4 regions of the Kosakonia sacchari SP1 genome follow, and region 4 is predicted to be linked to each of the others. Evidence: predicted binding sites of a transcription regulator. Region 4 holds the regulator's gene; each other region holds the start of a gene.

The links. The regulator CRP, encoded in region 4, controls carbon source genes, mostly activating them, when cyclic AMP is high. The targets are predictions, from matches to a motif close to ATGTGANNNNNNTCACAT.
Region 1: msrB (peptide-methionine (R)-S-oxide reductase MsrB) is a predicted target of CRP. The motif match lies at 2,962-2,979, and genes of this name have one in related genera.
Region 2: C813_RS23675 (glutathione S-transferase) is a predicted target of CRP. The motif match lies at 3,164-3,181, and genes of this name have one in related genera.
Region 3: serC (3-phosphoserine/phosphohydroxythreonine transaminase) is a predicted target of CRP. The motif match lies at 1,923-1,940, and genes of this name have one in related genera.

Annotation. Positions count from the first base shown of each region.
Region 1 is NZ_CP007215.2:2,808,049-2,813,874, reverse strand. It holds gene C813_RS36225 (aldo/keto reductase) at 1-756, shown strand, start outside; gene C813_RS36220 (D-hexose-6-phosphate mutarotase) at 799-1,683, opposite strand; gene gapA (glyceraldehyde-3-phosphate dehydrogenase) at 1,759-2,754, opposite strand; gene msrB (peptide-methionine (R)-S-oxide reductase MsrB) at 3,098-3,511, shown strand; gene C813_RS36205 (YeaC family protein) at 3,549-3,824, shown strand; gene pncA (bifunctional nicotinamidase/pyrazinamidase) at 3,867-4,508, opposite strand; gene ansA (asparaginase) at 4,519-5,535, opposite strand; gene sppA (signal peptide peptidase SppA) at 5,597-5,826, opposite strand, start outside.
Region 2 is NZ_CP007215.2:136,861-142,686, reverse strand. It holds gene selB (selenocysteine-specific translation elongation factor) at 1-856, opposite strand, end outside; gene selA (L-seryl-tRNA(Sec) selenium transferase) at 853-2,229, opposite strand; gene C813_RS23675 (glutathione S-transferase) at 2,321-2,929, opposite strand; gene C813_RS23670 (PTS mannitol transporter subunit IICBA) at 3,444-5,351, shown strand; gene mtlD (mannitol-1-phosphate 5-dehydrogenase) at 5,459-5,826, shown strand, end outside.
Region 3 is NZ_CP007215.2:3,142,628-3,148,453, reverse strand. It holds gene ycaO (30S ribosomal protein S12 methylthiotransferase accessory factor YcaO) at 1-1,047, opposite strand, end outside; gene C813_RS37840 (DUF421 domain-containing protein) at 1,185-1,877, shown strand; gene serC (3-phosphoserine/phosphohydroxythreonine transaminase) at 2,040-3,125, shown strand; gene aroA (3-phosphoshikimate 1-carboxyvinyltransferase) at 3,197-4,480, shown strand; gene cmk ((d)CMP kinase) at 4,647-5,330, shown strand; gene rpsA (30S ribosomal protein S1) at 5,444-5,826, shown strand, end outside.
Region 4 is NZ_CP007215.2:388,939-394,764, reverse strand. It holds gene C813_RS24775 (YheU family protein) at 1-216, shown strand, start outside; gene C813_RS24780 (hydrolase) at 1-1, shown strand, start outside; gene C813_RS24770 (phosphoribulokinase) at 271-1,140, shown strand; gene C813_RS24765 (OsmC family protein) at 1,183-1,587, opposite strand; gene crp (cAMP-activated global transcriptional regulator CRP) at 1,892-2,524, shown strand; gene C813_RS24755 (YccS/YhfK family putative transporter) at 2,571-4,649, shown strand; gene argD (bifunctional acetylornithine/succinyldiaminopimelate transaminase) at 4,639-5,826, opposite strand, start outside.

The sequences.
Region 1 (5,826 bases), 2.4 Mb from region 4:
GTGGATGCTCTGCGTGCGGGTATCGAACTGGGATTAACGTTGATTGATACGGCGGAAATGTATGCCGACGGCGGAGCGGAAGAGGTGGTCGGCGAAGCCTTACAGGGCGGTTTACGTGACAAGGTGTTCCTGGTTTCCAAAGTTTATCCGTGGAATGCCGGCGGCAAGAAGGCAATCGCTGCTTGCGAAGCCAGCCTGCGTCGCCTGAAAACAGAGGTTCTCGATCTCTATCTGCTGCACTGGCGCGGGAACTACTCCCTCGCTGAAACCGTCGAGGTAATGGAGACGCTGATCGCACAGGGCAAAATACGCCGCTGGGGTGTTTCAAACCTGGATTACAGCGATATGCAGGAGCTGATGCGCGTGCGCGGCGGAGACGCCTGTGCGACAAATCAGGTGCTGTATCATCTTGGTTCTCGCGGCATTGAATATGATCTGCTGCCGTGGTGCCAGCAACAGGCAATGCCGGTGATGGCCTATTGTCCGCTGGCTCAGGCTGGCCGCCTGCGCGATGGTTTGCTGCAAAACAGCACGGTGCACGAGATTGCCGCAGCACATGGTGTCAGCGCTGCGCAAATTTTACTGGCTTGGGTGATTAGCCATCAGGGCGTGATCGCCATTCCCAAAGCGTCCAGCGTGGCGCATGTGCAGGAAAATGCGGCGGCATTGAATATCACGTTAAGCAGCGACGAATTAGCGCGGCTGGACAACGCTTTCCCGGCTCCGGGTCGTAAAACGCCACTCGACGTGGTGTAACAGAAATAATAACCCTCTCCTGTCAGGAGAGGGTCGGCAGGATCAGCGTTTAACGACGCGGATGGTCTGCGCCAGGCGGGACGGTTTCTCTTCAGTGGTTTTCTGCGGCACGGTCGCGTTAACCGATTCCACACAGACAAACGTTTTGTAACCGTCATCCGGCATGTCAGCCATGCTGACGGAGAGCGCCGGGCCGGGGTTCCACGCCACGACATTTGCGTTATGGCTGTGGATGACTTCAATGGTACGGTTAAGGGCGCTATCGTGGATCAGGCTGCAGGCTTCGGCATTCAGATAGACGCGGTCGGTGCGATCCGGGAACGTCTGCACACCATCAGTCAGCACATCTTCTTTCGCATCGTTCACTTTGTCGATAAAGCGATCGCCGAGACCACTCACTTTTACGGCTGCAATATCACCGACGTTGAAATAGGTGTGCAGCGCCGAGGTGGTTTCAAACTCACCGTGGGCTTCGAGCTCCATTTCGCAGGTCGCGCCCAGTTTGTAACGGGCATACACCGTAAAGTCGTGTGGCCAGAATTTGCGCGATGCATCGCTGCTCTGTAGTTCAAATGTCAGCACGACGCCGCTGGCGTCTTCGTTATGTGCTTTCAGCACCCACGGCAGATTGCGCGCAAAACCATGCGCTGGCAGGCCTTGTTGTTTTGCCGGGCCGAACCACGGCCAGCAAACCGGCACGCCGCCGCGCAGCGCGACGCCATCTTTAAACGGTGTGTTGCCGCTTAGCCACAGAACGTCTTCTTCACCCTGCGGTTTCCAGGAAAGCAGATGTGCGCCCTGTAAGGCGAATGAACCTTTAACCTGCGGATGGTCGACGACGATAACGTCCAGCTCGTCCATTTTGCGCAGGGAGAGAGTAGGGGTAATTTGTTCGACTACCGGAAGTGCAAAAATTTTATTAATCATTAACGCAATCCTCTGTCTTCAAAACAAAAAAAGAGCGACCGAAGTCGCTCTTTCAGATCATGTTCTCATCTCAAATTATTTGGAAATGTGAGCGATCAGGTCCAGAACTTTGTTGGAGTAACCCGTTTCGTTGTCGTACCAGGAAACCAGTTTCACGAAGTTGTCGTTCAGTGCGATACCCGCTTTAGCATCGAACACGGAAGTGCAAACTTCGCCGTTGAAATCGGTAGAAACCACGTCGTCTTCGGTGTAACCCAGAACGCCTTTCATCGGGCCTTCAGAAGCGGCTTTGATGGCTTTCTTGATTTCTTCGTAGGACGCTGCTTTTTCCAGACGAACGGTCAGGTCAACAACAGATACGTTCGGAGTCGGAACGCGGAACGCCATACCAGTCAGTTTGCCGTTCAGTTCCGGCAGTACTTTACCTACAGCTTTAGCAGCACCGGTAGAGGACGGGATGATGTTCTGGGATGCGCCGCGGCCGCCGCGCCAGTCTTTGTGAGACGGGCCATCAACGGTTTTCTGAGTTGCGGTGGTCGCGTGCACAGTGGTCATCAGACCTTCGATGATGCCGAAGTTGTCGTTGATAACTTTTGCCAGCGGAGCTAGGCAGTTAGTGGTGCAGGAAGCGTTGGAAACGATGTCCTGGCCAGCATATTTGTCGAAGTTAGCGCCACGTACGAACATCGGGGTGTTGTCTTTGGACGGGCCAGTCAGAACAACTTTTTTCGCGCCAGCGGTGATGTGTTTACGAGCGGTTTCGTCGGTCAGGAAGATACCGGTAGCTTCAGCAACGACGTCAACGCCGATTTCGTTCCATTTCAGGTTAGCCGGGTCTTTCTCAGCAGTAACACGGATGGTTTTGCCGTTAACAACCAGGTGGCCGTCTTTCACTTCTACGGTACCGTTGAAACGACCGTGAGTGGAGTCATACTTCAGCATGTACGCCATGTATTCAGCGTCCAACAGATCGTTGATACCAACGATTTCGATGTCAGAACGTTCCTGAGCAGCACGGAAAACAATGCGACCGATACGGCCAAAACCGTTGATACCTACTTTGATAGTCATATATTCCACCAGCTATTTGTTAGTGAATAAAAGGTTGGCTGTAAAATTACAAAAACCTTACGCAGCGTCAAGCGGAATCGTGTCAATCATTGCGACAAATCAATCCTCCGCATAACCTTTGTTCGACTGACTCGCCTCACTCTTCCTTTGAGCATGCTCCCCATATAGGGGCGCCGCCTGGAATTTTAAAGGTCAGATAGGATAAAAATGTGAGATTAATCACAATTCACCGGCTGCTTTACCGCAACAAATAAGTTTAGAACAAAAGTTAACGCCGCAGTGTTAATGTTTTGTTAGAATCAGGCTGAAAAGTTGTCGAGTTTTTACCGTGAGGCGTGAGCAAATGGCGCATAATTCTTCTGAAGACGACCTGAAAAAAACACTGACTGAAATGCAGTTTTACGTGACGCAGAACCACGGCACTGAGCCGCCGTTCACCGGGCGTTTTCTGCATAACAAACGCGACGGGATTTATCACTGTCTGGTGTGTGACGCCGCGCTATTCAATTCGCAAACCAAGTATGATTCTGGCTGCGGCTGGCCAAGTTTCTTTGAGCCGGTGAGCGAAGACGCTATTCGCTATATCAACGATTATTCGCATGGCATGCAGCGTGTGGAAATCCGCTGTGGAAAATGTGATGCGCACTTGGGGCACGTCTTCCCGGATGGCCCGCAACCGACTGGAGAAAGGTATTGCGTCAACTCTGCTTCCCTGAGCTTTACCGACGACGAAAATGGCGATCGTTCTCAGGGTTGAAAAAACGATTCAGCAATTATTCCACGGAGTTTTCAAGATGAATCTTGATCAAATCGTTAACAGCATGACGCCAGAGATCTACCAGCGGCTGGCTACTGCCGTTGAGTTAGGTAAATGGCCGGATGGCGTTGCGCTGACACCAGAGCAAAAAGAGAACAGCCTGCAACTAGTGATGCTGTGGCAGGCGCGTAATAACACGCAGGCGCAGCACATGACCATTGATACCAACGGCCAGATGGTGATGAAAAGTAAGCAGCAATTAAAAGAGGATTTTGGCATTTCGCCAAAGCCGATCGCGACGTTTAAATCGTAAGTCGCCATGCCGGAGGCGCAACGCCATCCGGCAGGGGCATCATCAGGCGTGCGTTTCCTGCCAGTCCGCGAGCGTATAGAGCGTCGCGCCAGCCGCTGACATCTCCATAAACGCCTGCGTGCTGTCCTGCGGATTCAGGTTCACGCCACGGCAACCGTCGGTAATGACATTCACCTCATATCCAAGTTGTAGCGCGTCCAGCACGGTAAATTTCACGCAATAATCGGTGGCTAAACCGAGTATTACCAGTTCGCGGATGCCGTGCTGCAGCAACCAGTTGTGCAGGGCGGTTTCCTGACGGTGGCCGTTATCGAAAAATGCGCTGTAACTATCAATCAGCGGGTTTTCGCCTTTGTAAAACACCGCGTCAATGGCTTTCTGGTTTAGCAACGGATGTAGCGCCGCGCCCTCGCTGTTTTGTACACAGTGATCGGGCCAAAACGTTTGGGCTAATCCCGCCAGTTCGCCAGTCGTGAACGGCGCGACGTGGTGCTGACTGGCGAAACTGCCATGTCCGGCCGGGTGCCAGTCTTGGCTTGCCACGATGGCATTGCTGCGTGTTTTACACCACGTAATCATGGCGTTAGCAACATCAACTGTGCTGTCACCTTCCGTCACAGCCAGCGCGCCGCCAGCGCAGAAATCATTCTGAATATCGACCAGCAGCAGTGCGCGTTGCGTCATTCGAGCCTCCTCATTCATCCGGCGTCAGTTCACCGCGCAGGTTTTGTGTCATGGCTGTGCGAATGGCATCAGCGTCCAGATCCTGGCTTAACAGATAGTGAAGTTTTGTCAGCGTCGCTTCCACTGTCATGTCTGCGCCGCCAATCACACCTGCATGGGCGAGGGCGTTGCCGGTGGCGTAGCCGCCCATGTTGACCTTGCCGGACATACATTGTGTCAGGTTGACCACGACAATGCCGCGGGCGCTGGCTTCCTGTAACTCTTTCAGAAACTCACCGTTTTGCGGCGCATTACCTACGCCGTAAGAACGCAGTATCAGCGCTTTTACCGGCTGGCGCAGGAAGTTGCGCACCACATCGGCGGAAATGCCGGGATAAATCGTCACTACGCCAATCGGCTGCGGAGTAATCGGGTGGACAACCAGCTCTCCCGTGGTATGCGGCGCGGGCGGCGTGCCCAGACGGCGAATATGGATACCCGCTTCGAGTAGTGGCGCAAGGTTAGGCGAAGCGAACGCGTCGAAACCATCAGCGTGCGCTTTGGTGGTGCGGTTGCCGCGATACAGACGGTTATTGAAGAACAGCGTCACTTCGTTAATCGGGAAATTGGCCGCCACATATAACGCATTAAGCAGGTTGATTTGGCCATCAGAACGCAGTTCGGCGAGCGGGATTTGTGACCCTGTCACAATGACCGGTTTGCCTAAGTTTTCCAGCATAAACGACAGTGCCGACGCGGTGTAGGCCATCGTGTCTGTACCATGCAGAATGACAAAACCATCGTAATCGTCATAGTGCGCTTTCACATCGTCTGCAATATGTTGCCAGTCTTCCGGTGTCATATCGGACGAATCCATCAGCGGCTCATATTCATGGATGGTGAAATCAGGCATCTCCGGGCGATGGAATTCAGGCATCAGCGCCAGTTGACGTTGCAGGTGACCGGAAACCGGCACATAGCCGTGTTCTGAGCGTTGCATACCGATAGTACCGCCCGTGTAGGCAACGTAAATGGATTTTTTTTGCATAGTTATATTCTGGCTTCATCAAAAAAATCCCCTCCGGTGGAGGGGACGTGGTCAGGTGATTTTAGCGGATATTGGCGCAATTCAGACAGAGCGCATAACGATTTTGTGGATCGTTAAACACCGCCAGTTTGTCAGTTTCAGCTTTCATTTCCAGCGCCGCGCTCGCCAGCGGCGCGGGCAGGTATGCCTGCAATGCTTTTGGCAGCATGGCGCTGACCGAACCGGACATGCTATCCATTACACGATCAAAGAATGTCGGCTCTTCCTCGTAGTAATCGATATGCCACTGTT
Region 2 (5,826 bases), 250 kb from region 4:
TATGCAATGGCTGCCATTGCGTCAGCGGAACGTGGGTTTGCAGCGCGACAATCAGCCGCTCGGTGGGTTCGTCGGGCTGCTGCGACAACAGCCAGTCACCGCGACTGAGCGCCTCTTTTTCCGCATCACCGGCAATATTCAGTGCGATACGCTGCCCGGCATGAGCGTGCTCGACAGGTTGATTCTGCGCATGCAACCCGCGCACACGCATCGGTGTATTCGCCCCGGTCAGCCACAGCGTATCGCCCACGCGGACATCGCCGGAAAGCGCCGTTCCCGTCACCACCAGCCCCGCACCTTTTACCGTGAAAGCGCGATCGAGCGCCAGGCGGAAACGCTGATGCTCCGGATGCGCGCGTTCCGGCAACTGCAACAGATGTTCACGCAGCTCAGCAATGCCGCGCTGTTCCGTAGCGGCGGTAACAAACAGCGTCGCCTGCGGGTAACCAAAGGCCTGGAGCGTGTTTTGGACTTCCGCGCGCACATCGGCAATGCGCGCCTCATCCACGCGGTCAGCCTTCGTTAGCGCTACCGTCAGCGACGGGTTACCGGTCAATTGTAAAATCGCCAGATGCTCGCGCGTCTGCGCCATGACGCCATCGTCACACGCCACCACCAGCAACGCATGGTCAATGCCACCAACGCCCGCCAGCATATTAGAGAGGAATTTTTCATGCCCTGGCACATCAATAAAACCCGGCACGCGGCCATCCGGCTGCGGCCAGTAGGCATAACCGAGATCGATGGTCATACCCCGTTTTTTCTCTTCCGGCAGGCGATCGGCATTCACGCCCGTAATCGCTTCAATCAGGGTGGTTTTGCCGTGGTCGACATGCCCGGCAGTGGCAATAATCATTTCAGCAACATCTCCAGCAAGCGGGATTCATCATCAACACAGCGACAGTCCAGCCACAGGCGACCATCGTAAATACGGCCAATCACCGGCTGCGGCAGTGCCCGCCACTGCGCGGCCAGCGCCTCTACACGACGCCCACCGCCGTCGCGCGGGGTAAAGGTCAATGCCGCGCCTGGCAGCCTGTCGACAGGCAGCGAACCGCTACCAATTTGTGACAGGCAGGTTTCCACGCGCAACTCAAATTCGTGATAACGCGCCGTCAACGCTGCGCATAAGCGCTGCGCCTGCTCGCGAATTTCCGCCTCCGGGCGGGTTAAGTAACGTAGCGTCGGCAGGTTCTCAGTGAGTTTTTCCGGGTGCAGATAGAGGCGTAACGTCGCCTCCAGCGCCGCCAGCGTCATTTTATCCGCCCGCAGCGCGCGTTTTAACGGATGTTGCTGCAACTGCTCAATCAGCGCTTTTTTACCCACGATAATGCCCGCCTGCGGGCCGCCGAGCAGTTTATCGCCGGAGAAACTCACCAGACTCACACCGGCAGCAATCAATGTCTGCGGCATCGGTTCCTGCGGCAAACCGTAGCGGCTTAAATCGACCAGCGAACCACTACCGAGATCAACAATCACCGGTAGCGCATGCTCTTCCCCCAGCACCACCAGTTCCGCTTCATCCACCGCTTTGGTAAAGCCTTCGATATGGTAATTACTGGTGTGGACTTTCATCAGCAGCGCGGTGTTGTCGTTAATCGCCTGGCGGTAATCTTTCGCATGCGTGCGGTTAGTGGTACCGACTTCGTGCAGCACACAGCCCGCCTGGCGCATCACGTCCGGAATGCGAAATGCGCCGCCAATTTCTACCAGCTCACCACGCGACACCACCACTTCGCGGCCAGCCGCCGTGGCCGCCAGCATCAGCAATACCGCTGCGGCATTGTTATTGACGATGCAGGCATCTTCCGCGCCGGTAAGCTGACAGAGAAGATCGGCCAGGGCGCGATCGCGATGACCGCGCCCCGCGCCGTCGAGATCGTATTCAAGCGTCACCGGCGAGCCCATCACCTGCGCGACGGCATCAATGGCGGCCTGCGGTTGTACCGCGCGGCCTAAGTTGGTGTGTAGCACCGTACCGCTCAGGTTAAACACCGGGCGCAGCGCGCTGCTGTCACTTTGTGTCAGCCGCTGTTGCGCCGCTGCCGCCCAATCCTGGCTCCAGTCGGGCAATGTCTGCGCGTCGCGGATCTGCGCGCGCGCCTCGTCCTGAAGCTGGCGCAGCGTTTGCGCCACGCGACTGTGGCCAAAAGTGGTTAATAAAGTGGCGAACGCCTCGTCACGTAACAGACGATCGGTCGAAGGGATCTGGCTGTAAAGAGTAGTCATGAAAAGGCCTGGCTATGAGTTGCCCCCTCCCGTCAGGGGGTTTGACGTGAGGGGATTGTACCGTGACTTGCTCAGGCGAACATCATGCTTATCAAGCCTTCGGCGGTTCGGTGCGGGCGAAACTCTCGCGCTGGAAAAGATTTTCCACCAGCTTTACCAGCAGTGGGCGATCAACACACCAGCCGGGCGAAACATGGCGGAAATTGAGGTAACTAATCGCGCAGGCGATTGCCACCGTCGCCAGATTCAAGTCATCCACGCTCAGCGTGCCGTCTTTAAGATAGCTTTCCAGCGCGTCCAGACCGCGCGAAACCTTTTCCCGCTGGCGTAACAGTTCAGTCTCCGACTGCTGTTCGACCGGGCGCGCCAGCTCGCGAACCGAGACCAGCGCCGCATCCATAATGCCGTCAGCCAGCGCTTCCAGTTGGCGAATTTTCAGTGCCGCTTTGCGATCGGTGGGCAACATCGCCGGGGCGGTATTTAGCAAATCAATGTATTCCGCGATGATCGGCGAGTCGAACCACACTTCGCCATCATCGGTTATCAGCGCCGGTACTTTGCCAAGCGGGTTGTACTGCGCCACGCCATTCACGGCGTTATAAGGCTGCTCATTGATAAATTCGAAGGTGATGCCCTTTTCCAGCAGGATCACCGAAATTTTGCGTACAAAAGGACTGGTATAGCTGCCGATCAGTTTCATTGCCTTCTCCGTTTTCGCCAACAAAAACCTAAGTATGAACGAGCGGGCGCAGATTGTTTCATCAAGATGAAAACTTCTGCCGCTACTGTGCATATCGCAACAGGCAGTGAAAGGAAGTTACAGGTTCTGCAGGTCGTCAAAAACACAGTTTGCTGGCGATCACATTCGGAAAAGTCCTGACGAAAATATCTTGTGATCTATATCACAAATACATAACAAACCATCGCGCATAAAATGTGAATAACATCACACTTACAGGCTCATAACGTTCAGATTTTGCGCTTTGTTCTTTTTTTACACTGATTTTATGTGACAAATATCACACTAAATGGTGGCATACCCCCTACGTTAGTGTGATCTGAGTCACACAAAAGCACACCATCTGGACAGCTACGCGATTCGGTGCGAGATTTCGCCTCACAGATAACCCAGGTCCGGCTACCTCTGCCGCCACGTTAACAAAAAACCTCGGGCTTCCGGCCTGTGCGATAGCAAACATAAGAAGGGGTGTTTTATGTCATCCGATATCAAGATCAAGGTGCAAAGCTTTGGTCGTTTTCTCAGCAATATGGTGATGCCGAATATCGGCGCGTTCATCGCGTGGGGGATCATCACCGCATTGTTTATTCCTACAGGGTGGTTGCCGAACGAGACGCTGGCAAAACTCGTTGGCCCAATGATTACTTATCTGCTGCCGCTGCTCATCGGTTACACCGGTGGTCGTCTGGTGGGCGGCGATCGTGGCGGCGTAGTCGGCGCGATCACCACCATGGGCGTTATCGTTGGTGCGGATATGCCGATGTTCCTCGGCGCAATGATCGCAGGCCCGCTTGGCGGCTGGGCGATTAAACACTTTGATAACTGGGTCGACGGTAAGATCAAATCCGGTTTCGAAATGCTGGTGAACAACTTCTCCGCTGGCATCATCGGTATGATCCTCGCCATCCTGGCGTTCCTCGGCATTGGTCCTGCGGTTGAAGTGCTGTCCAAAGTTCTGGCGGCGGGCGTTAACTTCATGGTTGCGCACGAAATGCTGCCGCTGGCGTCTATTTTTGTCGAACCGGCGAAAATCCTGTTCCTCAACAACGCCATCAACCACGGTATCTTCTCACCGTTGGGTATCCAGCAATCGCATGATCTCGGCAAGTCCATCTTCTTCCTGATCGAAGCGAACCCGGGTCCGGGTATGGGCGTGCTGCTGGCGTACATGTTCTTTGGTCGCGGTAGTGCTAAACAGTCTGCTGGCGGCGCGGCTATCATCCACTTCCTGGGTGGTATCCACGAAATTTACTTCCCATATGTACTGATGAACCCGCGTCTGCTGCTTGCTGTTATCCTCGGCGGTATGACTGGCGTGTTCACCCTGAGCGTGCTGAACGGCGGCCTGGTTTCTCCGGCTTCTCCGGGTTCCATCCTGGCCGTGCTGGCAATGACACCAAAAGGCGCGTACTTCGCGAACCTGGCGGCTATCTTCGCTGCACTGATTGTCTCTTTCGTTATCTCTTCCATCCTGCTGAAAACCAGCAAAGTGAAAGACGACGAAGACCTGCAAGAAGCAACCCGTCGTATTCACGAAATGAAAGCAGAGTCTAAAGGCGCTACCCCGCTGGCGGCGGGCGACGTGACCAACGACCTGAGCCATGTGCGTAAAATCATCGTCGCTTGTGACGCCGGTATGGGTTCCAGTGCCATGGGCGCGGGCGTGCTGCGTAAGAAAGTACAGGATGCGGGTCTGACCAACATCTCTGTCACCAACAGCGCCATTAACAGCCTGCCGTCTGACGTTGACCTGGTGATTACGCACCGCGATCTGACCGAGCGTGCCATGCGCCAGGCACCACAGGCGCAACACATTTCGCTGACTAACTTCCTCGACAGCGGCCTGTACACCAACCTGACTGAACGTCTTGTTGCCGCACAGCGCCACACTGACAACGAAGCCAAAGTCACCAGCAGCCTGCAAGATAGTTTCGATGCTCCGAATAGTAACCTGTTCAAACTGAGCGCAGAGAATATCTTCCTTGGTCGCACCGCGAGCAACAAAGAAGAAGCCATCCGTTTTGCCGGTGAGCAACTGGTCAAAGGCGGCTACGTTCAGCCGGAATATGTCGATGCCATGCTGGAACGCGAAAAACTGACCCCGACCTATCTGGGTGAGTCCATCGCGGTACCGCACGGCACAGTGGAAGCGAAAGATCGCGTGCTGAAAACCGGCGTGGTGTTCTGCCAGTACCCAGAAGGTGTCCGCTTCGGTGAAGACGAAGATGACATCGCCCGTCTGGTGATTGGCATCGCGGCACGTAACAATGAGCACATCCAGGTCATCACCAGCCTCACCAACGCGCTGGATGACGAGACCGTGATTCAGCGTCTGGCGAACACCACCAGCGTTGAAGAAGTGCTGGCACTGCTCGGCAAGTAATCGGTTTTCCTCCCTCTCCCCACGGGGAGAGGGCTAGGGTGAGGGGAAATATTTGCGGTTCCTCACCCCAGCCCTCTCGGGTAAAAACATTGATGAAGGTTAAGACTATGAAAGCATTGCATTTTGGCGCAGGTAATATCGGACGTGGCTTTATCGGCAAGTTGCTCGCCGACGCGGGGATTGAACTGACGTTCGCCGATGTGAATCAGGTGGTGCTCGACGCCCTTAATGCCCGTCATAGCTATCAGGTGCATGTGGTTGGTGAAAAAGAGCAGGTCGATACCGTCTCCGGCGTTAACGCCGTGAGCAGCATTGGCGACGAGGTTATCGACCTGATTGCGAGCGTTGATCTGGTGACCACGGCGGTCGGTCCGGTGGTGCTGGAACGCATCGCCCCGGCTATCGCCAAAGGTCTGGCAAAACGTAAAGCACAGGGCATTAACACGCCGCTGAACATTATCGCTTGTGAAAATAT
Region 3 (5,826 bases), 2.1 Mb from region 4:
AGCGAAGCTCCAGTCAACAAACGGATAATCGGCATCTTGCTTGAACAGGTCCCATGAGATCAAACCGCTGGAGTCGATAAAGTGCGTTTCGAGGTTGGCATGCTCGGCCACTTCTTCATCATCAAAGGTTGGCGGTGTGAACACATCCAGATCTTTCAACCCGCGGCCTTGCAGCAGCTCGGTAACGGTACGCTCAAGCGCCACGCCGAAATCAGGATGTGCACCAAAAGAGGCAAAACAGGTGCCGTTAGCCGGGTTGAACAGGACAACGCAGATAACCGGATATTTACCGCCCAGCGAACCGTCGTAAGCGAAGATCGGGAAACCTTCCGCTTCCAGTTTAGCAATCGCTTCGACAACGCCTGGATAGCGCGCCAGTACATCCTGCGGAATTTCTGGCAGGCTGATGCTCTCGGCAATAATGCGATTTTTAATATGGCGTTCGAACACTTCGGACAGCCCCTGCACGCGGGCTTCATTGCGCGTGTTCCCGGCGGACATACCGTTAGAAACGTATAAGTTGCCGACGATATTCATCGGGATATAAACCGTCTGCTCATCAGACTGGCGGGTAAACGGCAGGGCGCAGATACCGCGCTCATCGTTGCCGGATTGCAGATCAACGAGCATCCCGGCAGCCAGTTCGTTCTGCGGGTCGTAGTAGGCGCGCAGACGCGCATCCAGAATGCCTTCCGGCAGGGAGTCATCTTCCGGCAGCGGGAACCATTTCTCATTCGGGTAATGAACGAATGGACCTTGTGCGATTTCATCACCCAGCCAGAAATCAGCGAAGAAGTAGTTGGTGGACAGACGCTCGAAATACTCGCCCAGTGCAGAGGCCAGCGCAGCTTTTTTGGTCGCGCCTTTGCCGTTGGTGAAGCACAGCGCGCACTCTTTATCGCGAATATGTACAGACCAGACGTTTGGCACCGGGTTCAGCCATGAGGCCTCTTCGATGTTAAAGCCGAGATCGGTGAGCTTTTGCTGGAAGCGGGCGATGGAATCTTCCAGCGCGGCGTCTTTGCCGGGAATAAATGTTTGAGTCATGGCGGTCACTTTTTTCGTACGTAAAGCGCGCAATGATACGGGTTTTGCGTGACTGACGCTATCTTCCACGTCTGACCGACGAAAATAAAACTTCTGGCTATGATTAAGAAAAGTAACGAACTGTTCAGGCATAAAAAATGAAAGCGTTTGATCTGCATCGTATGGCGCTCGACAAGGTCCCTCTTGATTTTCTCGGGGAAGTCGCACTGCGTAGTCTTTACACCTTTGTTTTGGTCTTTTTATTTCTCAAAATCACCGGGCGACGCGGCGTACGCCAGATGTCCCTGTTTGAAGTGCTGATAATCCTGACATTGGGGTCGGCCGCCGGGGATGTCGCTTTTTACGATGATGTGCCAATGCTGCCGGTGCTGGTGGTTTTTATCACTTTAGCGTTGCTCTATCGGTTTGTGATGTGGTTGATGTCGCACAGCGAAAAACTGGAAGATTTGCTGGAAGGCAAACCGGTTGTCATTGTCGAAAACGGCGAATTGGCATGGGACAAACTGCATGCGGAGAACATGACCGAGTTCGAGTTCTTTATGGAGCTACGTTTGAATGGCGTGGAACAACTCGGACAGATTCGTCTGGCAATAATGGAAACCAACGGTCAAATCAGTGTTTACTACTTCCCGGACGATGAGGTGAAACCCGGGTTGTGTATTTTGCCTGAAGGATGCAATGAGCGTTTCACGACGGTTCCCGAGGCGGGGGACTATGTTTGTGTCCGCTGCAGTAAAATCGTCGCCATGCAAAAAGGGGAAAAGCAATCTTGCCCGCGTTGTGCAAATCCGGAATGGTCGAAGGCAAGCCGGGCTGTTCGCGTGACATAACAGCGTTTTTATCGGGTCTGCGTTGAGCAAACAACACTTTCTGCTATGTGAGTTAGCGCACATCTTGCCACTGGCGTCCATTACCCGTTGCGGCGCGTAGCGCTGAATGATAAAACCGATGTCACAGGAATAACTTATTGCTTTATAGCGTGGTGAGGGGAAATGACTCAGGTCTTTAATTTTAGTTCTGGCCCGGCAGTATTACCGGCAGATGTGCTCAAACAAGCGCAACAAGAGCTGTGCGACTGGCAAGGTCTTGGAACGTCGGTGATGGAAATTAGCCATCGTGGTAAAGAGTTTATCCACGTGGCGGAAGAAGCAGAAAAGGATTTTCGCGACCTGCTGAATATTCCCTCTAACTATAAGGTTCTGTTCTGTCACGGCGGCGGTCGCGGCCAGTTTGCGGGCGTTCCGCTGAACTTGCTGGGCGATAAAACCACCGCTGATTACGTTGATGCGGGCTACTGGGCGGCGAGTGCGGTAAAAGAAGCGAAAAAATACTGCTCACCGAACGTTATTGACGCCAAAATCACTGTTGATGGTCTGCGTGCGGTGAAACCGATGCGCGACTGGCAACTGAGCGATAATGCGGCCTATCTGCACTACTGTCCGAACGAAACGATCGACGGTATTGCGATCGATGAAACACCGGACTTCGGTGATGTAGTCGTTGCCGCTGATTTTTCCTCAACTATTCTCTCTCGCCAGATTGACGTAAGCCGCTTTGGTGTGATCTACGCAGGCGCGCAGAAAAATATCGGGCCAGCGGGTTTGACGCTGGTGATTGTGCGCGAAGATCTGCTGGGTAAAGCGCATCAGACTTGCCCGTCGATCCTTGATTACACCGTGCTGAACGAAAACGACTCGATGTTTAACACGCCGCCGACCTTTGCCTGGTATCTCTCCGGGCTAGTGTTTAAGTGGCTGAAAAAACAAGGCGGCGTGGCGGCAATGGACAAAATCAACCAGCAAAAAGCCGACCTGTTATACGGTGTGATCGACAACAGCGATTTCTACCGCAACGACGTGGCGAAAGCGAACCGTTCGCGAATGAACGTACCGTTCCAGTTAGCAGACAGCGCGCTCGATAAAGTCTTCCTTGAGGAGTCGTTCGCTGCGGGTCTGCACGCGCTGAAAGGCCACCGTGTTGTCGGTGGGATGCGCGCCTCTATCTATAATGCGATGCCGCTGGCTGGCGTACAGGCGCTCACTGACTTTATGGTCGATTTCGAACGCCGCCACGGTTAATCACCCTGTTTTGACGTACCCCCGTAGTCTGACTGCGGGGGTTTTATTCTGTTTGTTGAGAGTGAAGTTTCATGGAATCCCTGACGTTACAACCCATCGCGCGAGTAGATGGCACCATCAATCTGCCTGGTTCAAAGAGTGTCTCCAACCGCGCCTTGTTGCTGGCCGCATTCGCGCGTGGCACGACTGTTCTGACTAACCTGCTGGACAGTGATGATGTGCGCCACATGCTCAATGCCCTCAGCGCGCTGGGGGTTCATTACACGTTGTCTGCCGATCGCACCCGTTGTGAAGTGACGGGTGTTGGCGGCCCGCTGCACTCAACAAAAAAACTGGAACTGTTTCTGGGTAACGCTGGAACCGCCATGCGTCCGTTGGCCGCTGCGCTGTGCCTTGGCGAGAACAATATTGTGCTGACTGGTGAGCCGCGCATGAAAGAGCGTCCGATTGGCCATCTGGTTGATGCGCTTCGTCAGGGCGGGGCAAAGGTTGATTATCTTGAGCAGGAAAATTATCCGCCACTGCATTTGCGCGGTGGCTTTACTGGTGGTGAAGTGAGTGTCGATGGCAGCGTTTCCAGCCAGTTCTTAACCGCATTGCTGATGACAGCCCCGCTGGCGCCCAACGACACGGTTATCACCATCAAAGGTGACCTGGTATCCAAACCGTATATTGATATCACGCTGCATCTGATGAAGACCTTCGGTGTTGAGGTTGAAAACCAGCAATATCAACGCTTTGTTGTGCGCGGTGCGCAGCAATATCAGTCACCGGGCCATTATCTGGTCGAAGGCGATGCGTCTTCTGCTTCTTATTTCCTCGCGGCCGGCGCAATCAAAGGCGGTACGGTGAAAGTAACCGGTATAGGCCGTAACAGCGTGCAGGGCGATATTCGTTTTGCCGATGTGCTTGAAAAAATGGGCGCAACCGTTGTCTGGGGTGATGATTATATTGCCTGCACGCGTGGTGAGTTGAACGCAATCGACATGGACATGAACCATATTCCCGATGCGGCAATGACCATTGCGACGGCAGCGCTGTTTGCCAAAGGCTCGACCACTCTGCGCAACATCTATAACTGGCGCGTAAAAGAGACCGATCGCTTGTTCGCGATGGCGACGGAGCTGCGTAAAGTTGGGGCCGAAGTGGAAGAGGGCGAAGACTATATTCGCGTAACACCGCCTGCCAGGCTGCAGCTTGCGGAAATCGGAACGTATAACGATCATCGTATGGCGATGTGCTTCTCGCTGGTGGCGCTGTCTGATACGCCGGTCACTATTCTTGATCCGAAATGTACAGCGAAGACTTTCCCGGACTATTTTGAGCAATTAGCCCATATTAGTACGCTGGCATAATTTCTCCCTTTTGCGGGCTGGTGTAAATCAGCCCGCTTCCCGCGCAATTATTCTACACTCAGTTGCATCCTCTTCGGTTATTCGCACGCAACAGTAACGGTTGTGGGCATTGGCGCGTATAATGCGCGCGGTTATGTAACGATATGCCTTGATTAAGGAGAGAAAGATGACAGCAATTGCCCCGGTAATCACCATTGATGGGCCAAGCGGCGCGGGTAAAGGCACGCTTTGCAAGGCAATGGCGGAAGCGTTGCAATGGCATCTGTTGGACTCAGGCGCAATTTATCGTGTTCTGGCGCTTGCCGCGCTGCATCACCATGTCGATGTTTCTTCCGAAGATGTTTTGGTTCCGCTGGCAGCGCACCTGGATGTGCGTTTTGTCTCAACAAATGGCCATCTGGAAGTCATTCTGGAAGGCGAAGATGTCAGCAGCGAAATCCGTACTCAGGACGTGGCGAATGCAGCCTCGCAGATTGCAGCGTTCCCGCGAGTGCGTGAAGCGTTATTACGTCGCCAGCGCGCATTCCGTGACGCACCAGGCCTTATCGCCGACGGGCGTGATATGGGGACTGTGGTTTTTCCGGACGCGCCGGTAAAAATTTTTCTTGACGCTTCTTCTGAAGAGCGTGCGCATCGGCGCATGCTACAGTTGCAGGAGAAGGGCTTTAGTGTTAACTTTGAACGCCTTTTGGCCGAGATAAAGGAACGTGACGATCGCGATCGAAACCGCCCTGTTGCACCGCTGGTTCCCGCTGCCGATGCTTTAGTACTGGATTCAACCAGTTTAAGTATTGAGCAAGTGATTGAGAAAGCGCTACAATATGCTCGCCAAAAATTGGCTCTCGCGTAAGCGACCGAATTCGTAGTACCTGCTGCAATGGAGTGTGAGCAGGCATGTGAAACAACCCCATCCGGCATGAAGCCAGGTGGACGTTAAATTGAAGAATCCTGAAGATTATCAATATGACTGAATCTTTTGCTCAACTCTTTGAAGAGTCCCTGAAAGAAATCGAAACCCGCCCGGGTTCTATCGTTCGTGGTGTTGTTGTTGCTATCGACAAAGACGTAGTTCTGGTTGACGCCGGTCTGAAATCTGAGTCCGCCATTCCGGCAGAGCAGTTCAAAAACGCCCAGGGCGAGCTGGAAATCCAGGTTGGTGACGAAGTTGACGTTGCTCTGGATGCAGTAGAAGACGGCTTCGGTGAAACCCTGCTGTCCCGTGAAAAAGCGAAACGTCACGAAGCTTGGATCACGTTGGAAAAAGCTTACGAAGACGCTGAAACTGTTACCGGTGTTATCAACGGCAAAGTCAAGGGCGGCTTCACTGTTGAGCTGAACGGTATTCG
Region 4 (5,826 bases):
ATTATTCCCTGGCAAGAGATTGATGCGCAGACGTTGGACAATCTGATTGAGAGCTTTGTCTTGCGCGAAGGCACTGATTATGGTGAACATGAGCGTTCACTTGAGCAAAAGGTCGCCGACGTTAAACGGCAGCTGCAACGCGGCGAAGCCGTACTGGTGTGGTCGGAACTGCACGAGACGGTCAATATAATGCCGCGCGGGCAGTTCCACGACTGAACAGGTACATGGCGGCTGGCTATACTGAAATAATCGTTTATTCAGGGAGTTGCTATGTCCGCCAAACATCCGGTTATCGCCGTTACAGGCTCCAGCGGCGCGGGAACCACCACCACCAGCCTCGCCTTTCGTAAGATCTTCGCCCAGCTCAATATGCACGCGGCAGAAGTGGAAGGTGACAGCTTCCATCGCTATACCCGTCCGGAAATGGATATGGCTATCCGTAAGGCCCGCGATCTTGGGCGGCATATCAGCTATTTTGGCCCGGAAGCCAATGATTTTGGCCTTCTGGAACAGACGTTTAGCGAATATGGTCAAACCGGCAAAGGCCAGGCGCGCAAATACCTGCATACCTACGATGAAGCCGTTCCCTGGAACCAGGTGCCGGGCACGTTTACGCCGTGGCAACCGCTGCCGGAGCCAACCGATGTGCTGTTTTATGAAGGTCTGCACGGCGGCGTGGTGACGCCGCAAAACGATGTCGCGCGTCATGTGGATTTGCTGGTGGGCGTGGTGCCGATCGTCAACCTGGAATGGATTCAAAAACTTGTCCGCGATACCAGCGAGCGCGGGCATTCGCGTGAAGCGGTAATGGATTCTGTCGTGCGTTCGATGGAGGATTACATCAATTTTATTACGCCGCAGTTTTCCCGTACGCACATTAACTTCCAGCGCGTGCCAACGGTGGATACGTCCAATCCGTTTGCCGCGAAAGGCATTCCTTCACTGGACGAGAGTTTTGTGGTGATCCACTTCCGTAATCTGGAAGGGATTGATTACCCGTGGTTACTGGCGATGTTGCAAGGCTCGTTTATCTCGCATATGGATACGCTGGTGGTACCTGGCGGAAAAATGGGGCTGGCGATGGAGCTGATTATGACGCCGCTGGTGCAACGGCTGATGGAAGGCAAAAAGATCAAATAATGCAGAAAGCCCGGTCAGCCACGTGCCGCCGGGCTTTTCGCATCAGGCTTCGATAACTTCGTAAGAGTGGGTGATCTTCACCGCTTTTTCGAGCATCAAGGCCACGGAGCAATACTTCTCCGCGGATAAATCCACCGCGCGGGAAACCGCCGCATCCTTCAGATCTTTACCGCTGACGATAAAGTGCAAATTGATGTGGGTAAACAGGCGCGGCGCTTCTTCGCGACGCTCTGAAGTCAGCTTCACTTCGCAGTCGGTCACGTCATGACGCCCTTTTTGCAAAATAGAAACCACATCAATGGCGCTGCATCCGCCCGCCGCCATCAGCACCATTTCCATCGGGCTTGGCGCTTTGTCGCCGGAGTTACCGTCCATCAGGATTTGGTGGCCCGATGCGGACTCGCCAAGGAACGTTAACCCTTCAACCCATTTCACACGTGCCTGCATTTTCTTCACTCCGGAGTGGCAATTTTCTTTACAGATTACGCGTACATAACAAAACTCGCAACGGAAGGCGACCTGCGTCATGCTGAAGCGAGACACCAGGAGACAGGCGGTAAAAGCTATGCTAAAACACTCTGGATGCTACAGAGATAAATGGATGTTACGCATGTATGCATGACATCATACTTTAGAGACCGCAGATGACGCTGACGGTCCGCTTCCCTGGATGCGGGAAGCTTAGATTGCAACCCCAGACGTAGGGGCTCATCCTGTGTCTGAGACAGCTTATAACAGAGGATAATCGCGCATGGTGCTTGGCAAACCACAAACAGACCCGACGCTTGAATGGTTCTTGTCTCATTGCCACATTCATAAGTACCCGTCGAAGAGCACGCTGATTCACCAGGGTGAAAAAGCGGAAACGCTGTATTACATCGTTAAAGGCTCAGTGGCAGTGCTGATCAAGGATGAAGAAGGTAAAGAGATGATCCTCTCTTACCTGAACCAGGGAGATTTTATCGGTGAACTGGGCCTGTTCGAAGAGGGTCAGGAGCGCAGTGCATGGGTACGCGCTAAAACTGCCTGTGAAGTGGCTGAAATCTCGTACAAAAAATTCCGTCAGTTAATCCAGGTTAACCCGGATATCCTGATGCGTCTTTCCTCGCAAATGGCGCGCCGCCTGCAGGTCACTTCAGAAAAAGTGGGTAACCTCGCCTTCCTGGACGTAACCGGCCGTATCGCGCAAACGCTGTTAAACCTGGCGAAACAGCCAGACGCAATGACCCATCCGGACGGCATGCAAATTAAAATTACTCGCCAGGAAATTGGTCAGATCGTCGGTTGTTCCCGTGAAACTGTGGGCCGCATTCTCAAAATGCTCGAAGATCAGAACCTGATCTCCGCCCACGGTAAAACCATCGTCGTATACGGAACGCGTTAATCTGTAAAACGGCGCAGCTTACGCGCTGCGTCGTTTTTCTTCCCTCATGTGGCGCAGGCTGATTTATCACCCCGAAATCAACTACGCACTGCGACAAACGCTGGTGTTATGTTTACCTGTGGCCATTGGTCTGGTTTCGGGTCATCTACAACAAGGTCTGCTGTTTTCCCTCGTTCCCGCCTGCTGCAACATTGCCGGGCTTGATACGCCACATAAACGTTTTTTCAAACGCCTGATCATTGGCGGAACCCTGTTTGCCGGCAGCAGCCTGGCGGTGCAATTACTGCTGGCGAAAGATCTTCCATTGCCGCTGATCCTCACCGGGCTGACGCTGGTTTTAGGCGTAACCGCCGAAATCAGCGCACTGCACGGCCGTCTGCTCCCGGCTTCGCTCATTGCCGCCATCTTTACGCTCAGCCTTGCCGGTAACATGCCGGTATGGGAGCCGCTGCTTATCTATGCGCTGGGCACGTTGTGGTACGGGCTGTTCAACTGGTTCTGGTTCTGGATGTGGCGAGAGCAACCGCTGCGCGAATCTCTCAGCCTGCTCTACCGGCAACTGGCAGACTACTGCGAGGCGAAATACAGCTTGCTGACGCAGCATGCCGACCCGGAAAAAGCCCTGCCGCCTTTGCTTGCCCGCCAGCAAAAAGCGGTGGATATGATAAGCCAGTGCTATCAACAACTGCATATGCTGGCCGCCAATAAACACAACGATTACAAACGGCTACTGCGGGTTTTCCAGGTAGGGCTGGATCTGCAAGAGCACATTTCGGTGAGTTTGCATCAGCCGGAAGAAGTGCAAAAACTGGTGGAACAAACCCATGCCGAGCAGGTGATCCGCTGGAACGCACAAACCGTTGCCGCTCGTCTGCGCGTGCTGGCAGACGACATTCTCTATCACCGCTATCCCACGCGCTTCAACATGGATAAGCAGATTGGCGCGCTGGAAAAAATCGCCCGCCAGCACCCGGATAACCCGGTTGGGCAGTTTTGCGCCTGGCATTTTAGCCGTATCGCGCGCGTCTTGCGCACTCAGCGCCCGCTCTATGCCCGCGATCTGATGGCGGAAAAGCAGCGGCGCTTGCCCCTTTTCCCGGCGCTGAAAAGCTATTTATCACTGAAATCTGCGGCGCTGCGGAATGCCGCGCGAATCAGCGTCATGCTCAGTATCGCCAGCCTGATGGGCAGCGCCCTGCATTTACCGAAACCCTACTGGATCATGATGACGGTGATGTTTGTCACGCAAAACGGTTATGGCGCAACGCGCGTTCGCATTGTCCACCGGGCGGCAGGCACCATTGCCGGGCTGGTGATTGCCGGGGCGACGCTGCATTTTCATGTTCCACTCGGTTTTACGCTGGCGGCGATGCTGATGATTACGCTGGTCAGTTATCTCATTATTCGGAAAAACTACGGCTGGGCGATGGTGGGTTTTACCATTACCGCCGTCTACACCTTGCAGCTGCTGACACTAAATGGTGAGGAGTTTATTGTCGCCCGCCTTATAGATACGTTGATTGGTTGCCTGATTGCCTTCGGCGGCATGGTCTGGCTGTGGCCGCAGTGGCAAAGTGGCTTACTGCGACAGAATGCGCACGATGCGCTGGAAACAGATCAGGAAGCGATTCGCCTGATCTTAAGCGATAACCCGCAGCCCACACCGCTTGCCTGGCAGCGAATGCGCGTGAACCAGGCGCATAACGCCCTGTTCAACTCGCTAAACCAGGCGATGCAGGAACCGGGATTCAATACGCGTTATCTGGAAGATATGAAACTGTGGGTAACGCACAGCCAGTTTATTGTTGAGCATATCAATGCGATGACGACGCTGGCGCGCGAACATACGATGTTGACGCCGGAACTGGCGCAACGTTATTTGCAATCCTGCGAAATTGCCCTGCAGCGCTGCCAGCAGCGGCTGGAGTATGACGGGCCGGGAGGATCCGGAGATGTGAATATTCTCGAAGCCCCGGAAACATTAACGCATGGGCCAATGAGCACACTGGAGCAGCATTTACAGCGGATTATTGGGCACCTGAACACCATGCATACCATTTCGTCGGTAGCATGGCGTCAGCGCCCGCATCACGGCATCTGGCTTAACCGCCGCCTTAACCGTTGACCACTTTCGCCACTGCATCCGCGAAGCGCTTCATCCCTTCTTCGATATCCTGCGCGTCAATAATCAGCGAAGGCACAAAACGCATGACGTCCGGGCCAGCATTCAGCACCATAACGCCCGCATCGGCAGCGGCGTAGAGGAAATCGCGCGCGCGGCCTATATATTGCGGATTCAGCTCAGCACCAATCAGCAGCCCCATGCCGCGAATATCGCTAAACAGGTCAAATTTCTCGCCGATTTGCTGCAAATGCTTAACGAACAGCTGACGTTTTTCATTCACGCCGCTGAGCACTTCTGTCGTGTTGATAATGTCGAATGCGGTTCCGGCGACGGCGCAGGCCAGCGGGTTGCCGCCGTAGGTGGAGCCGTGTGAACCGGCGTGGAAAACACTCGCTATTTCATGCGTGGTCAGCATCGCGCTGATAGGGAAACCGCCGCCGAGCGCTTTGGCACTGGTCAGAATATCCGGCGTCACGCCATAGTGCATATAAGCAAACAACTCTCCGCTGCGGCCCATGCCGCACTGCACTTCGTCGAAAACCAGCAGTGCGTTGTGCTGATCGCACAGCTCGCGCAAACCTTTCAGGAAATCCGGCGTGGCGGCAGTAACACCGCCTTCGCCCTGAATAGGCTCTACCACTACCGCGCAAGTGTGATCGTCCATCACCGCTTTCACCGCGTGCAGATCGTTAAACGGCACATGGATAATGTCCGCCGGTTTCGGGCCAAAGCCATCGGAATACTTCGGCTGGCCGCCCACGCTTACGGTAAACAGCGAACGACCGTGGAAGGCATTATGGAACGCGATGATTTTTGTTTTGTATGGGCTGTGGCGCGTAGATGCATAAAAACGCGCCAGCTTGAATGCCGTTTCGTTAGCTTCAGTGCCGGAATTCATAAACACCACGCGCTCGGCAAACGTGGCGTCGATGAGTTTACGCGCCAGGCGCAGAGCAGGCTCGTTGGTAAAAACATTGCTGGTGTGCCACAGGGTCTCGCCCTGCGTTTTCAGCGTCTCCACCAGCGCCGGATGACAGTGTCCTAACGCAGTAACCGCAATCCCACCTGCAAAATCAACGTACTCTTTACCCTGCTGATCCCACACTCGGCTGCCTTTACCCTTTACCGGGATAAACTCGGCCGGTGCGTAAATTGGCAGAATAACGTCATCGAAGTT